DNA from 2 places in the Amycolatopsis sp. NPDC051102 genome. Region 1 is predicted to be linked to the other one. Evidence: riboswitches for the same ligand, from Rfam matches in the RefSeq annotation. Region 1 holds a riboswitch; the other holds the start of a gene.

Region 1 (7,805 bases):
AAGGAGCTGTTCGCGAAGGACCCGGAACGCGCGGCGCGGCGCCTGGTGCACGTGCCGGTCGGCCGGTTCGCCGAGCCGGAGGAGATCGCGGCCGCGGTCGCGTTCCTGGCCAGCGACGACGCCAGCTTCATCACGGCGTCCCAGTTCCTGGTCGACGGCGGCATCTCCGGGGCGTACGTCACCCCGCTCTGACATGGTGGTGCGGTGACGGAAGAGCGGCCGGTGCCCAGCCAGGACGACGTGCTCGGGTACTTCGAAACGCTGTCGAACTGGGGGCGGTGGGGCGACGACGACGAGCTCGGCACGCTGAACCACATCACCGACGACGTCCGGCTGGCGGCGGCGCGGGCCGTGCGCCACGGCCGGGCTGTGTCGTGCGCGTGGGAGGTGGCCGTACCCGAAGAGATGGAGCGGTCGACGACGACGTGCCCGCGCTTCGCCGACATGCCGGGTGCGGAGAACATGCCGCTGCCCGGGTTCCGCAACGACCCGCACTGGGGCTACGCGAACGAGCGGCTCGGCATCCTGTTCCACGGCAACACGATCACCCACGTCGACTCGCCGTGTCACATCTTCTGGGACGGCAGGATGTACAACGGGCGGCCGCACTCGCTGGTCGACGCCGCGACGGGATCGGCGTGGGGAGCCGTCACGGCGGCGGCGAACGGGATCGTCACGCGCGGTGTCCTGCTGGACGTCGCGAAGGTCCGCGGTGTGCCGTCGCTGGAACCGGGTGACGGTGTGTTCCCCGACGACCTCGAGGAGGCCGAGCGCCGCCAGGGCGTCCGGGTGCGCTCCGGCGACGCGGTACTCCTGCGGACCGGCTACGGCCGCGTCCGGCACGAGGCCGGGGCGTCCGGCGGTGTCACGCAGGCCGGCTGGCACGCGTCCTGCCTGCCGTGGCTGCACGAGCGGGGCGTCGCGCTGATCGGCGCCGACACTCCCCAGGACGTTCAGCCGTCGGGGTACGACGACCTCGCCATGCCGGTGCACACCGTCGGCCTCGTAGCGATGGGCTTGTGGCTGCTCGACAACTGCGACCTCGAGGCGTGCGCGGCGACGGCCGCCGACCTCGGTCAGTGGGACTTCCAGCTCGCCGTCGCTCCGGTCCGCTTCGCCGGCACGTCCGGCAGCCCGGTCAACCCGATCGCCACGTTCTAACGGCGCGTCGGTTTCTTGACGCCGTAGACCTCCTTCAGGAACTTCCAGGCGGCGTTGAGCCGCTTGCGTTCCTCGGAGAGGAGCTGTTCGCGGCGGCGCAGCACGCGGACGGCGATCTCGGAGGCCAGGAAGGCCCCGGCGGCGAAGGTGAGCACGCCGACGATCAGGGTCAGGGCGATGACGGTGGTGGTCATGGTGACCAGCGTCGGAGTGCCGTGGGCGAGTTGTCCCTGCGCAAAGCTAGCGGGTTTCGTTAGCTTTGTGAGGTGACGCACTGGCGCGCCGACGAGTGGGCGGAAGCGGTCCGGGCCGGTCTCCGCTCCCGCGGGCTCTCCCTGGACGAGGCCGCGCGACGCGTCGGCGTTCCGACGTCGACGCTGCGCAGCTGGATCGAGCACCGGCACGCGCCGAAGGTGACCGTTTTCGACCACTGGGCGCAGCTGGCCGAGGTCACCGGGCTCAGCGAGGCCGAGCTGCTGCGCGTCGCCGGTGTCCTGCCCGACTCGCTCGCCGGCCCGGTGCACGTCGCGCAGGCGGCGAAGGCGCTGCGGGAGGGCATCGACCGGGCCGGGCAGTTCCTCCGGCAGGCCACCGCGCTCGTCTACTCCTCGCCCGGCACGCAGGTGGCCAACGCCATCGCCGCGTCGCCGGTCGACTGGGAGATGCGGATCCGCTCGGCCACCCGCGGCGACGAGGTCCGCGTCACCTACCACCACTACGTCGGGATCGTGCCGCCGCGGGACTTCCCCCACGACGACGCCGAGGTGCGCCGCATCATCGAGCACGACGTCCTCGGGGAGCTGTGGCGGCCGCTCGGGCTGTACTGGCGGGTCGCGGAGGTGCACGACTGGCACGAACCGCCGCGGCTGGTGATCCAGGTGCCGGAGCAGGAGGCCACGCGGCCGCCCGTGCCGACGCCGGTGGTCGCCGCGCCGCCGGTGGTCGTGCTGTCGCCGATCTGGGGCTACGGCGAGCTGCTGGCCTCGCTGGTCGCCGACGGGCTCGGGTTCGGCAACGTCGACTTCCGCTACTTCGGCCTGCCCGACGCGATGGCCGACCGGGTCCGGGTCACCGCCCGCGAGCTGGCCGGACCCGCGCCGCGGCTGGTGCACTCGGTGCCGCCGATCATGCTGCTGCACGGCCTGGCCGTGCCCGACCTGACCGGACGGCTCCCGGTCGTGGTCCGCTACGGCCCGCGCATGCGGGCCCGCGCGGCCCGGATCTACCGCGGCCCGCTGCTCGAAGCCGGGTTCGCCGACCCCGAGGAGGGTGCGCGGGCGATCGAAGAAGCGATCTCGGTCCCGCCGGGCTGCGCGTACTTCGAGGTCACCCTGGCCGACGAGGACGTCTTCGACGGCGACCGCCCCTCGCTGGACCGGCTCAACGACTCGGTGGCCTGGCACGCCGAGCAGATCGTGGAACAGGTCCTGCTCGGCGCGGGCCTGCCGCCGGTCCCGCTCGGCGGCCCGCTGAAACGCCTGGTCCTGCCCTCGGGCCGGGTCCGCCGCCCGCCGGCGCTGGCCGGGAGCGTCGTGCGTCGAGCCGCGGTCGAAGGTTGATGTGGTGTTGCCCGGGTGACGTAGACGCGCGCCCGAAGCGCCGGGTACCGTGACCGTCACAACTGCAGATCGGGCCGTAGAGCCGAGGCGGGAGAGCCCTCACGAAGTCGGTGGGGCACCGAAGGAGCAAACTCCCCGGAATCTCTCAGGTACCTGCTACCGCTTCGCGCGAGGCCACTCTGGAAAGCAGGCGCACCCGCGCCTCACCCAAGGTGAAAGCCGTGTCGCACACGGTGAAACTCTCAGGTGCCATGACAGAGGGGGAGTTCCCAGCGCACCGTTCTGTCCGGTGCCCGGCCCGAGGAGCTCCCCATCACTTCAACGCAGTTCGACGCCCGCCACATCGGCCCGTCCGAGGCCGAACGCGCGAAGATGCTGGCCGAGTGCGGCTACGGCAGCCTGGACGCCCTCGTCGGGGCCGCCGTCCCGAGCGCCATCCGCGCCACCCGTGACCTGCGGCTGCCGCCCGCCGCGTCCGAAGAAGAGGCCACCGCGGAGCTACGCGCCCTCGCCGCGCGCAACCGGCCGATGACGCAGATGATCGGCCTGGGCTACTCCGACACCGTCACCCCCGGCGTGATCCGCCGCAACGTGCTCGAGAACCCGGCCTGGTACACCGCGTACACGCCCTACCAGCCGGAAATCTCCCAGGGCCGGCTCGAAGCCCTCCTCAACTTCCAGACCATGGTCGCCGACCTGACCGGCCTGGCCACCGCGAACGCCTCGCTGCTGGACGAGTCGACCGCCGTCGCCGAAGCCGTCACGCTGATGCGCCGGGCGTCGAAGTCCAAGTCGAACAAGGTCGTCCTCGACGCCGAATGCCTGCCGCAGACCATCGCCGTCGTGCGCACCCGCGTCGAGGCCCTGGGCATCGAGGTCGAGGTCCGCGACCTGCTGACCGGCCTGCCCGAGGACTTCTTCGGCGTCGTCGTCCAGTACCCCGGCGCGTCCGGCGTGCTGCGCGGCCGCGGCTTCTACCACGCGATTTCCGAGTCGGCGAAGGCCGCGGGCGCGCTGTTCACCGTCGCCGCCGACCTCCTCGCGCTGACCCTGGTCACCGCGCCCGGCGAGCTCGGTGCCGACGTCGCCGCGGGCTCGACGCAGCGCTTCGGCGTCCCGCTCGGCTACGGCGGCCCGCACGCCGGGTACATGTCCGTCCGCGCCGGCCTCGAGCGCTCGCTGCCCGGGCGCCTGGTCGGCGTCTCGGTCGACGCCGACGGCAACTCCGCCTACCGGCTCGCGCTGCAGACGCGTGAGCAGCACATCCGCCGCGAAAAGGCGACGTCGAACATCTGCACCGCGCAGGTCCTCCCGGCCGTGCTGGCCGCGATGTACGCGGTCTACCACGGTCCGGACGGCCTGAAGAAGATCGCCCAGCGCGTCCACGGCCTCGCCGCGGGCTTCGCCGGCGCCCTGCGCAAGACCGGCGTCGAGGTCGTGCACGAGTCCTTCTTCGACACCGTCGTCGCGCACGTGCCCGGCCAGGCCGCCGAGGTCCACGCGGCCGCCCGCGCGGCCGGGATCAACCTCGGGCACGTCGACGCCGACCACGTCCGCGTCGCCTTCGACGAGGTCAGCACCCCCGCGATCGCGGCGAAGGTGCTGAGGGCGTTCGGGGTGGAAGAGGACGTCCAGGACGGTGTCGCGCTGCCGAACGGCCTGGCCCGCGAGACCGGCTTCATGGGCCACGAGGTCTTCGGCACCCACCGCTCGGAGACGGCGATGCTGCGCTACCTGCGCCGGCTGTCCGACCAGGACTACGCCCTCGACCGCGGCATGATCCCGCTCGGCTCCTGCACGATGAAGCTGAACGCCACCACCGAGATGGAGCCGATCAGCTGGCGCGAGTTCGCGGGCATCCACCCGTTCGCCCCGGCCGAGGACGCCGAGGGCTACCACGTCCTCGTCGCGCAGCTGGCCGAGTGGCTGGCCGAGGTCACCGGCTACGACAAGGTGTCGCTGCAGCCGAACGCGGGCAGCCAGGGCGAGCTCGCCGGTCTCCTCGCGATCCGCGCCTACCACCGCGCGAACGGCGACGAGGCCCGGGACGTCTGCCTGATCCCGTCGTCCGCGCACGGCACGAACGCCGCCTCCGCGGTGCTCGCCGGGATGCGCGTGGTCGTGGTGAAGTGCACCGACGAGGGCAACGTCGACCTCGCCGACCTGCGGGCCAAGGTGGACGCCCACCGGGACACGCTCGCCGCGATCATGGTCACCTACCCGTCCACGCACGGCGTGTACGAGCACGACATCGACGAGCTGGCCAAGATCGTCCACGACGGCGGCGGCCAGGTGTACGTCGACGGCGCGAACCTCAACGCCCTGCTCGGCCTGGCCAAGCCGGGCGAGTTCGGCGGCGACGTCTCGCACCTGAACCTGCACAAGACGTTCTGCATCCCGCACGGCGGTGGCGGCCCCGGCGTCGGCCCGGTCGCGGTGCGCGCCCACCTCGCGCCCTACCTGCCGAACCACCCGCTGCTGGACGCGGCCGGCCCGGAAACCGGCGTCGGCCCGATCAGCGGCGCGCCCTACGGCTCGGCCTCGATCCTGCCGATCTCCTGGGCTTACGTCCGGATGATGGGCGCGCCCGGCCTGACCGCGGCCACGAAGGTCGCCGTGCTGGCCGCGAACTACGTCGCTTCGCGGCTGGCCCCGCACTACCCGGTGCTCTACACGGGCCAGGACGGCCTGGTCGCCCACGAATGCATCCTCGATCTGCGGCAGCTCACCAAGGAGACCGGCGTGACGGTCGACGACGTCGCGAAGCGGCTCATCGACTACGGCTTCCACGCGCCGACCATGTCGTTCCCGGTCGCGGGCACGCTGATGGTCGAGCCGACCGAGTCCGAGGACCTCGGCGAGATCGACCGGTTCTGCGACGCGATGATCGCCATCCGCGCCGAGATCGACGAGGTCGCCGGCGGCAAGTGGAGTGCGGAGGAGTCGCCGCTGCGGGGCGCCCCGCACACCGCGGAGACGCTGGTCGGGGAGTGGGACAAGCCCTACAGCCGCGAGCTGGCCGTCTTCCCGGCCGGGGTGTCGCGCAAGAACAAGTACTGGCCCCCGGTGCGTCGCATCGACGGCGCCCGCGGCGACCGTAACCTCGTGTGCTCCTGCCCGCCCCTCAACGCTTACGAAGGCTGAACCCGTGTCACGAGAGACCTCCCTGCACGGAGTCCACAAGGGACTCGGTGCGCTGTTCACCGACTTCGCCGGCTGGTCCATGCCGGTCCGCTACGCCAGCGAGCTGGCCGAGCACAAGGCCGTCCGCGAGGCGGCCGGGCTGTTCGACCTCTCGCACATGGCCGAAATCCACGTCACCGGCCAGCAGGCGGCCGACGTCCTGGACTTCGCGCTGGTCGGCAACCTCACCGGGGTCAAGCCGGGCCGGGCGCGGTACACGATGATCTGCAACGCCGAGGGCGGTGTCCTCGACGACCTGGTCGTCTACCGGCTGGCCGACGAGCACTACCTGGTCGTCGCGAACGCGGGCAACGCGCAGGTCGTCGCCGACGCCCTCGCCGAGCGGGTCGCGGGCTTCGACGCGGTCGTGGACGACCGGTCCGAGACCACCGCGCTGATCGCCGTCCAGGGCCCGAAGGCCGTCGAGATCCTCGGCGCGGTCACCGACGCCGACCTGGACGCGCTGAAGTACTACGCCAGCGTCCCGGCGTCGGTGAAGGGCCACGACGTCCTGCTCGCCCGCACCGGCTACACCGGCGAGGACGGCTTCGAGCTGTTCGTCGACGCCGACGAGGCGCCCGCGTTGTGGCGCCTGCTGCTGGAGGCCGGCGAGCCGCACGGGCTGGTCCCGGCCGGCCTGGCCTGCCGCGACACGCTGCGTCTCGAAGCCGGGATGCCGCTGTACGGCAACGAACTCACCGTCGGGCAGAGCCCGTTCGAGGCCGGCCTCGGCCGCGTGGTCAAGTTCGAGAAGCCGGGCGACTTCGTCGGCCGCGCTGCCCTGGAAGAGCGGTCGAAGCAGGACGTCCCGCGCGTGCGGGTCGGTCTTCGCGGAGCCGGCCGCCGTGCTCCCCGGCACGGCTACGCGGTGCTGGCCGACGGCACCGAGATCGGCGAGGTCACCAGCGGCGCGCTGTCGCCCACGCTGGGTTACCCGATCGCCATGGCGTACGTCGATCGGGCGTACGCCGAGCCCGGCACCGAGCTCTCCGTCGACATCCGGGGCAGGATCGAGCCCGTCGAGGTCGTCGCCCTGCCCTTCTACTCCCGCGCGTAAAGGACTCCCCAGCTGTGAGCATCCCCGAGAACCTGCAGTACACGAAGGAACACGAGTGGCTGAAGGTCGAGGACGGCATCGCCACCGTCGGCATCACCGCCTTCGCCGCCGAATCGCTCGGTGACATCGTGTTCGTCCAGCTGCCGGACGCCGGCTCGGCGATCAGCGCCGGCGAGGTGTTCGGCGAGGTCGAGTCGACCAAGTCGGTCAGCGAGCTGTACGCGCCCGTCTCCGGCGAGGTCGTCGAGGTGAACGGCACCACATCGGACACCCCCGAGGTCATCAACTCCGACCCGTACACCGAAGGATGGCTCCTGAAGGTGCGGCTCACGGGCGACGTCCCGGAGCTGCTCGACGCCGCCGCGTACGCCCAGCTCACCCAGGAGAACTGATGACGACTTTCGACCAGCACCTGTCCGAAGTCGACCCCGAGGTCGCCGCGGCCGTCGCGGACGAGCTGAACCGGCAGCAGTCGACCCTGGAAATGATCGCGTCCGAGAACTTCGCCCCGGTGGGCGTGCTCGAGGCGCAGGGCTCGGTGCTGACCAACAAGTACGCCGAGGGGTACCCGGGCCGTCGCTACTACGGCGGCTGCGAGCACGTCGACGTCGTCGAGCAGCTGGCGATCGACCGCGCGAAGGCCCTCTTCGGCGCCGAGCACGCCAACGTCCAGCCGCACTCGGGCGCGCAGGCCAACGCGGCCGCGATGTTCGCCGTGCTCAAGCCGGGCGACACCATCCTCGGCCTCGACCTGGCGCACGGCGGTCACCTGACGCACGGGATGAAGATCAACTTCTCGGGCAAGCTGTACAACGTCGTCGCCTACCACGTCGACAAGGAGACCG
Region 2 (7,805 bases), on a different contig from region 1:
GGCCTGATCATCCCGGACGAGCAGGAAGACGAAGTCGAGAAGTTCCGCGAGTTCCTCGACTCGGTTTCCCCGGAAGACTTCCGCGGAGCGGATACCTGAGAACTTGCCTTGACGTGGACGTCAACGTCTAGCGTCGGGGGCATGCGGATCGGAGAACTTGCGCAGCGCACGGGTACCACCACCCGTGCGCTGCGGTTTTACGAGGACCAAGGCCTCCTCGCGGCCCGGCGCTCGGCGAACGGCTACCGCGAGTACGACGAGGACGACCTCCAGCTCGTCAAGGAGATCCAGACCCTCCAGACGGTCGGCCTGACCCTGGAGGAGACACGCCCGTTCGTCGAGTGCCTGCGCAGCGGCCACGAGACCGGCGACTCCTGCGCGAGCTCCATCGAGGTCTACCGGCGCAAGCTCGAAGAAGCCGATGCGCTCCTCGCCCGCCTGGGCGGCATCCGCGGCGAGCTGGCCGCGAAACTCGCCGGCGCGCTGGCCCGGCAGGCGCCCGATCCGTGTGTCGTGCCCGATTCCCCGCGCCCCTGAAGGAGCCCTGCCGTGTCCGAAGTCCTCGAAGTCACCGACAGCACGTTCGCCGAGGTCCTCGGCAGTGACGTCCCCGTGCTGGTCGAGTTCTGGGCCACCTGGTGCGGCCCCTGCCGGATGGTCGGCCCGGTGCTGGCGCAGCTGGCCGCCGAGCGGGACGGCGAGCTCGCCGTCCGCAAGATCAACGCCGACGAGAACCCGGAGACCACCCGCTCCTACCAGGTCATGTCCCTGCCGACGATGATCCTCTTCCGCGGCGGCGAGCCGGTCGAGACGATCGTCGGCGCGTTCCCGAAGGCCCGCATCGAAGAGCGGCTCGACCGGGCCCTCACGGCGCCGTCGCTTTGACGAACGTGTCCGCCACCTCGCGCCCGTACGTTTCGAGATCCAGCGAAGGGTCGGCCGCGTAGGCTGCGGCGACGCCGTCGATGGCCTGCGCGATCGACATCGCCATCACCTCGGGCGTGAAGGTGCCGAACACGCCCTCGGCCTGGCCCTGCTTGAGCTGGCGGGCCAGTCCGTGCACGCGCAGGTCGTCGACCAGCACCTTCGTCATCACCCAGCCGTCGGCGTCGTCGGCGTTCGCGGCCAGCTCCGTCAGCGCCCGGACGCACTCCGGGTACGCCCGCAGGAACGCGATCGACGTCTCGATGTGCGCCCGCAGGTAGCCGGGCCGGTCGGCCGGGTCGAGGCCGCCGCCGGTGCGTTCGGTGAGGAACTGGTGCTTGGTCTCGACGACCGTGCTGAGCACGGCCTGCATCAGGCCGGCCTTGTTCGTGAAGTGGTACGAGATGAGCCGGGTGCTGCTGAGCCCGGCCCGCTCCTTGATCTTGGCGAACGTCGTCCGGCGGTAGCCGAGATCGGTGAGGACGCCGATGGTCGCGCCGATGATCTGCGCCCGGCGCGCGGCTTCGGTGACGGTGAGCCCCAGATCCGCCATCAGGGCGGTGTTTACCTGCATGAGTAAAAAGTTACTCAGCTGAGTAAATTCCGTCAAGGAGTTTGAACCACGCCGTAGGGGGTACGGCGAACGGCTCAAACGCTCATCCGACCGTTGAGCGTTGCCGCGCGTCGCGTTGACCGGTGTTCTCCTGGCGCTTACCTTCGAAGAAGAGAAATCGCCACGGTGTGATTCACGGTCTGGGGCCGGACCGTGGCGGTTGATCTCCGGCGGGTCCCGCTCCTGGGACTCCTCCGGCTGTCATTCGCCGGCCGCCAGGTCGGGCGAGGGGAGGCTTGCGTGGTCGAGGCTGGTTCCGAGAAGCAGCCTGTCGAGGTCGCGACTGGTGAGCAGGGGGAACTGTTCCCCGACAACTCGCTGCCCGACGAGCTGGTGGGCTACCGGGGTCCGGCGGCGTGCCAGATCGCCGGCATCACCTACCGGCAGCTCGACTACTGGGCCCGGACCAAACTGGTCGCGCCCAGCATCCGCACCGCGCACGGCTCCGGCTCGCAGCGGCTGTACTCGTTCAAGGACATCCTGGTCCTCAAGGTCGTCAAGCGGCTGCTGGACACCGGCGTCTCCCTCCAGAACATCCGGGTGGCGGTCGACCACCTGCGCGTCCGCGGCGTCCGCGACCTGGCCCGGGTGACGCTGTTCTCCGACGGCACGACGGTGTACGAGTGCACCTCGCCGGAAGAGATCGTCGACCTCCTCCAGGGCGGCCAGGGCGTCTTCGGCATCGCGGTCAGCGGCGCGATGCAGGAGATCAGCGGCACCATCCACGAGTTCCCGGCCGAACGCGCCGACGGCGGCATCGTCGAGACCCACGAACCCGACGAACTCACCCAGCGCCGCAACGCCCGCAAGACCGGTTGATCACCACCGCAGCGGGCAGAGTAAGGTTCACCGTGCGGTCGACGAATCCGCGCGGGAGAGTCCGAGCCACACCTTGAGCTCGGCGCCGAAGGAGCAATTCCTCCCCGGGAACCTCTCAGGCACCCTGGACCGCGCGGACGAGACGCCTCTGGAAAGCGGGTCGTCAGGACACACCCTGATGGCCCCGCCGACGGTGCAAGCCCGGCTCAACCTGCGGGCGAAACTCTCAGGCGCCCCTCGGGGTCAGACAGAGCGGGGAGGGTTCCTCCGGGTTCGCGCGAGCCTGCTCCGGGCTTGGAGCCCGTCTGCTCGCGGAAAGCGCTCGCTTGAGCCCTTCGCCGTGTCCTCTGGGGGTGCAACCCCCAGACCCCGCCCGGGGGCTCCGCCCCCGGACCCCCGGCGTGGTCGCCTCCCGCTCGTCCGTCCGTTCTAGAGTCGGTTGAGTAAAGCTCGCTGTCCCCAGGAGGCCATCGTGGATCCGTCACTCGCCTCCCTGGAACAGGGCATTCCCTTCGCCGACCGGCACATCGGGCCCGGTCCCGAAGACCTTCGGCACATCCTCGACGTCATCGGCGTCGCCTCCCTCGACGAACTCGCCGAACGGGCCGTCCCGGAGTCGCTTCGCCGCTCCGCGCAGCCGCTCGAGCTGCCGGCCGCCGCCTCCGAAGCGCAGGCCCTCGCCGAACTGCGGGCGCTTGCCGCGCGGAACCGGCCCATGGCGCAGATGATCGGGCTCGGTTACCACGACACCGTCACCCCGCCCGTCATCCGGCGCAACGTGCTCGAGAACCCGGCCTGGTACACCGCCTACACGCCGTACCAGCCCGAAATCTCCCAAGGACGCCTGGAAGCGCTGCTCAACTTCCAGACCATGATCGCCGACCTGACCGCGCTGCCCGTCGCCAACGCCTCCCTGCTCGACGAGGCCACCGCGGCCGCCGAGGCGATGACCCTCGTGCGCCGGGCCGGGAAGACCACGTCCACCCGGTTCGTCGTCGATGCCGACACCCTGCCGCAGACCCTCGCCGTGCTGCGCACCCGGGCCGAACCGCTGGGGATCGAGCTCGTCGTCGAGGACCTTTCCCAAGGGCTGACCGGGCTCGGGCTCGGCGGGGACTTCTTCGGCATCCTGCTGTCCTACCCGGGCGCGTCCGGTGCCGTCCGCGAGCTCGACCTCACCATCGGCGAGGCGAAGAAGCACGGGGCCGCCGTGATCGTCGCCGCCGACCCGCTCGCCCTCACCCTGCTGCGGCCGCCGGGGGAGCTCGGGGCCGACGTCGCCGTCGGGTCGACGCAGCGGTTCGGCGTCCCGCTCGGCTTCGGCGGCCCGCACGCCGCCTACCTCGCCGTCCGGCGCGGCCTGGAACGGCAGCTGCCCGGGCGGCTGGTCGGCGTCTCCCGGGACGCCGACGGCAACCCGGCCCTCCGCCTCGCCCTGCAGACGCGCGAGCAGCACATCCGCCGCGAGAAGGCGACGTCGAACATCTGCACCGCCCAGGTCCTGCTCGCGGTGATGGCGTCGATGTACGCGGTGTACCACGGGCCCGACGGGCTGCGCCGGATCGCGCTGCGGACCCACCGGATGGCCACCGTGCTCGCCGCCGGCCTCGCCGAAGGCGGCATCGACGTCGGGCACGGCGAGTTCTTCGACACCGTCACCGCGGCCGTGCCCGGCCGGGCCGCCGCGGTCGTCGCGGCGGCACGCGACCTCGGCGTGAATCTCCGGCACGTCGACGACGACCACGTCGGCGCCGCCTGCGACGAGACCACGACCCGCGAACGGCTTTCGCTGGTGTGGAAGGCGTTCGGCGTCTCGGTATCCGATGTGGACGGACTCGACGCGGACACCGCGGACGCGCTCCCGGCCCCGCTGCGGCGCACCAGCGAGTTCCTGACGCACCCGGTGTTCCACGCGCACCGGTCGGAAACCGCGATGCTGCGGTACCTGCGGGCGCTGGCCGACAAGGACGTCGCCCTCGACCGCAGCATGATCCCGCTCGGCTCCTGCACGATGAAACTGAACGCCACCGCCGAGATGGAACCGGTGACCTGGCCCGAATTCGCCGGGCTGCACCCCTTCGCGCCCGCCGGGGACGCCGCCGGCCTGCTGGACGTCGTGGCCGATCTCGGCACCTGGCTCGCGCGGATCACCGGCTACGACGCGGTTTCCCTGCAGCCCAACGCCGGCAGCCAGGGCGAGTTCGCGGGCCTGCTCGCCATCCGCGCCTACCACCGCGCCCGCGGCGAGCACGCCCGGGACGTCTGCCTCATCCCGGCCAGCGCCCACGGCACCAACGCGGCCAGCGCCGTGATGGCGGGCATGCGGGTGGTCGTCGTCCGGTGCGACGACGACGGCAACATCGACCTCGCGCACCTGAAGTCCACTGTGGACGAGCACCGGGCGGACCTCGCGGCCGTCATGCTGACCTACCCGTCGACGCACGGCGTCTACGAGGACACCGTCGGCGAGGTGTGCGCGGCGGTGCACGACGCGGGCGGCCAGGTCTACGTCGACGGCGCCAACCTCAACGCGCTGATCGGCGTCGCCCAGTACGGCCGGTTCGGCGCCGACGTCTCGCACCTCAACCTGCACAAGACGTTCTGCATCCCGCACGGGGGCGGCGGGCCCGGCGTCGGCCCCATCGGCGTCCGCGCGCACCTCGCGCCGTTCCTGCCGAACCACCCGCTGCAGCCGGCGGCCGGCCCCGCCACCGGCGTCGGCCCGGTCAGCGCGGCGCCGTGGGGCAGCGCGTCGATCCTGCCGATCTCGTGGGCCTACGTCCGGATGATGGGCGCCGAGGGCCTCCGCCGGGCGACGCTCGTCGCGGTGGCCAACGCCAACTACGTCGCCCGCCGCCTGGCCGGCCACTACCCGGTGCTGTACGCCGGCCGGGAAGGCCTGGTGGCGCACGAATGCATCCTCGACCTCCGGCCGCTGACGAAGGCCACCGGCGTCACCGTGGACGACGTCGCGAAGCGGCTGGCGGACTACGGGCTGCACGCGCCGACGATGTCCTTCCCCGTCGCCGGGACGCTGATGGTGGAGCCGACGGAGAGCGAGGACCTCGCCGAGCTCGACCGCTTCTGCGCCGCGATGATCGCGATCCGCGGCGAGATCGGCAAGGTCGCGACGGGGGAGTGGCCCCTCGAGGAGTCGCCGCTGCGGCAGGCACCGCACACCGCGCGGTGCGTCACCGGCGAATGGCGCCGGCCGTACAGCCGCGAGACGGCGGTGTTCCCCGCGGGACCGGGCGCGCCGAAGATCTGGCCGCCGGTCCGGCGCATCGACGGCGCGGCCGGCGACCGGAACCTCGTCTGCTCCTGCCCGCCCCCGGAGGCCTTCGCGACCGGTCACAGGAACGGCGGGTAGGTTGACGCCCATGGTGAGTGGGCACGCTCCTGATCGGACGTCCGTGGTCGTGACCGGCGGCAGCGGCTTCATCGGCCGGGCCGTCGTCCGCGCCCTCCGGGACCGGGGCGTGCCGGTCACCGTCGTCGACCGGGTCCCGTTCCCCGAAGACCTCGACGGCGTGCGCGTCGTCGGCGGGGACCTGCGCGAGGCGGCCGTCCGCGAGGAAGCCGTGACACGCGAGACGGCCGGAATCGTGCACCTGGCCGCGCTGACGTCGGTGCTGAAGTCGGTCGAGCTGCCCGAGGACACCTTCGCCGACAACGTCCTCGTCACCCAGGAACTCCTGGAACTGGCGCGCCGGCGGGAGGTGCCGAAGTTCCTGCTCGCTTCGACCAACGCCGTGATCGGCAACGTCGGCTCCGCGACCATCACCCCGGACCTGCCGCTGCGCCCGCTGACGCCCTACGGCGCGACGAAGGCGGCGTGCGAGATGCTGCTGTCGGGGTACGCCGGGGCGTACGGCCTGACGACGTGTGCGTTGCGGTTCACCAACGTCTACGGCCCGGGAATGTCCCACAAGGACAGTTTCGTGCCGCGGATGATGCGGGCCGCGCTGACCGGCAGCGGGGTCAAGGTCTACGGCGACGGCCGCCAGCGCCGCGACCTCGTGCACGTCGACGACGTCGTCCGCGCGGTCCTGCTGGCCCTCGACAGCGGCTACACCGGCCGGGCGATCGTCGGCGCCGGGCGCTCGGTGTCCGTGCTGGAGATGGTCGAAGCCGTGCGCGAAGTGACCGGCGCCGAGCTGCCGGTCGAGCACGTCGAAGCCCCGGCCGGGGAGATGCCCGCGGTGGTCGTCGACGTTTCGGCCAGCGCGGAGACCATCGGCTACCGGCCGGAGGTGTCGCTGACCGACGGCCTGGCGACGGCGTGGAAGTACTTCTCCGGCCTCGCCACGCCGTGACACCGTTTTTCCGGCGCCACTGGCCGCTCCTCCTGCTCCTCGTCCCGGCGATCACGCTCCGGGTATTGACCTGGCTGGCCTACCGGCCCGCGCTGCTGTTCATCGATTCCTTCCGCTACATCGACAACCTGCACGCCTTGCGCGCCGACCAGCTCGACCCGATCGGCTACGACCTCGTGCTGCGGCCGCTGCTCGCCGTCGGCGGCCTGGCCTGGGTCGCGGCGGTGCAGCACGTCGGTGGCGTGCTGATCGCGATCGGCGTCTACGGGCTGGTCCTGCGGCTGGGCGGGCGCCCGTGGGTGGCCGCGCTCGCCGCGGCGCCGGTGCTGCTCGACGCGTACCAGCTGCAGATCGAGCAGAACATCATGTCCGAGGTGACGTTCGAGGCCGTCCTCCTCGGGCTGCTGTGGCTGCTGCTCGGCTGGGGCACCCCGGGCTGGAAACGCGCCGGCGCCGCCGGCCTGCTGCTGGGGTTCGGCGTGCTGACGCGGCTGGTCGGCATCTCACTGGCGCTGCCGCTGCTGGTGTTCCTGGTCGTCGCCGGGGGAGCCTGGCGGCACTGGGCGGGCTGGCGCCGGGCCGGCGTCGGCCTCCTGGGCCTGCTCGTCGTGCTCCTGCCGTATTCGGCGCGCGTGCACGCCGAGACCGGGAAGTGGGGACTGACCGGGCCGTCCGGGAACATGCTCTACGGCCGGACCGCCGCCGTCGCCGACTGCGCCAACCTCCACCTGGCCCCGGAGCTGCAGGTGTTCTGCCCGGCCGAGCCCCGCGAAACGCGCCTGGTGGACAACTACACCCACGCCGACCTCGACCCGAACTGGCCGGGTCCGCTGCCCCCGGGCGCGGACAAGGCGGCGCTGGCCCACCAGTTCGCGATCGCCGTCCTGAAGGCCCAGCCCGGTGACGTCGCCGACGCGGTCCTGACCGACTTCGGCAAGAGCTTCGCCTGGACGCGCGAACAGGACCCGACGGACGTCCCGCTGAACCGGTGGCAGTTCCAGCTCAGCTACCCGCAGTGGGCCGACCAGCCCCTGATCGACCTGGTCACGCTGCAGAACGACGGCGTCGTCGCGCACGTCGACCAGCCACTGGCGAAGATCCTTCGCGACTACCAGCTCGGCGGCGGCTACGTG

The links. A riboswitch is a leader RNA that binds a small molecule or an ion and turns the genes downstream of it on or off. The one in region 1 is predicted to bind glycine.
Region 2: linked by a shared signal. The riboswitch ahead of gcvP (aminomethyl-transferring glycine dehydrogenase) and the one ahead of gcvP (aminomethyl-transferring glycine dehydrogenase) in region 1 are both predicted to bind glycine.

What each region holds. Positions count from the first base shown of each region.
Region 1 covers NZ_JBFBBT010000004.1:333,493-341,297, forward strand. The annotation lists gene AB0M93_RS15955 (3-oxoacyl-ACP reductase) at 1-192, shown strand, start outside; gene AB0M93_RS15960 (cyclase family protein) at 205-1,161, shown strand; gene AB0M93_RS15965 (hypothetical protein) at 1,158-1,355, opposite strand; gene AB0M93_RS15970 (helix-turn-helix transcriptional regulator) at 1,428-2,720, shown strand; glycine riboswitch at 2,890-2,988, shown strand; gene gcvP (aminomethyl-transferring glycine dehydrogenase) at 3,033-5,864, shown strand; gene gcvT (glycine cleavage system aminomethyltransferase GcvT) at 5,869-6,960, shown strand; gene gcvH (glycine cleavage system protein GcvH) at 6,975-7,352, shown strand; gene glyA (serine hydroxymethyltransferase) at 7,352-7,805, shown strand, end outside.
Region 2 covers NZ_JBFBBT010000001.1:1,197,438-1,205,242, forward strand. The annotation lists gene AB0M93_RS04975 (bifunctional nuclease family protein) at 1-99, shown strand, start outside; gene AB0M93_RS04980 (MerR family transcriptional regulator) at 142-537, shown strand; gene trxA (thioredoxin) at 550-885, shown strand; gene AB0M93_RS04990 (TetR/AcrR family transcriptional regulator) at 866-1,477, opposite strand; gene AB0M93_RS04995 (MerR family transcriptional regulator) at 1,778-2,356, shown strand; glycine riboswitch at 2,399-2,498, shown strand; gene gcvP (aminomethyl-transferring glycine dehydrogenase) at 2,829-5,726, shown strand; gene AB0M93_RS05005 (NAD-dependent epimerase/dehydratase family protein) at 5,737-6,672, shown strand; gene AB0M93_RS05010 (glycosyltransferase family 2 protein) at 6,669-7,805, shown strand, end outside.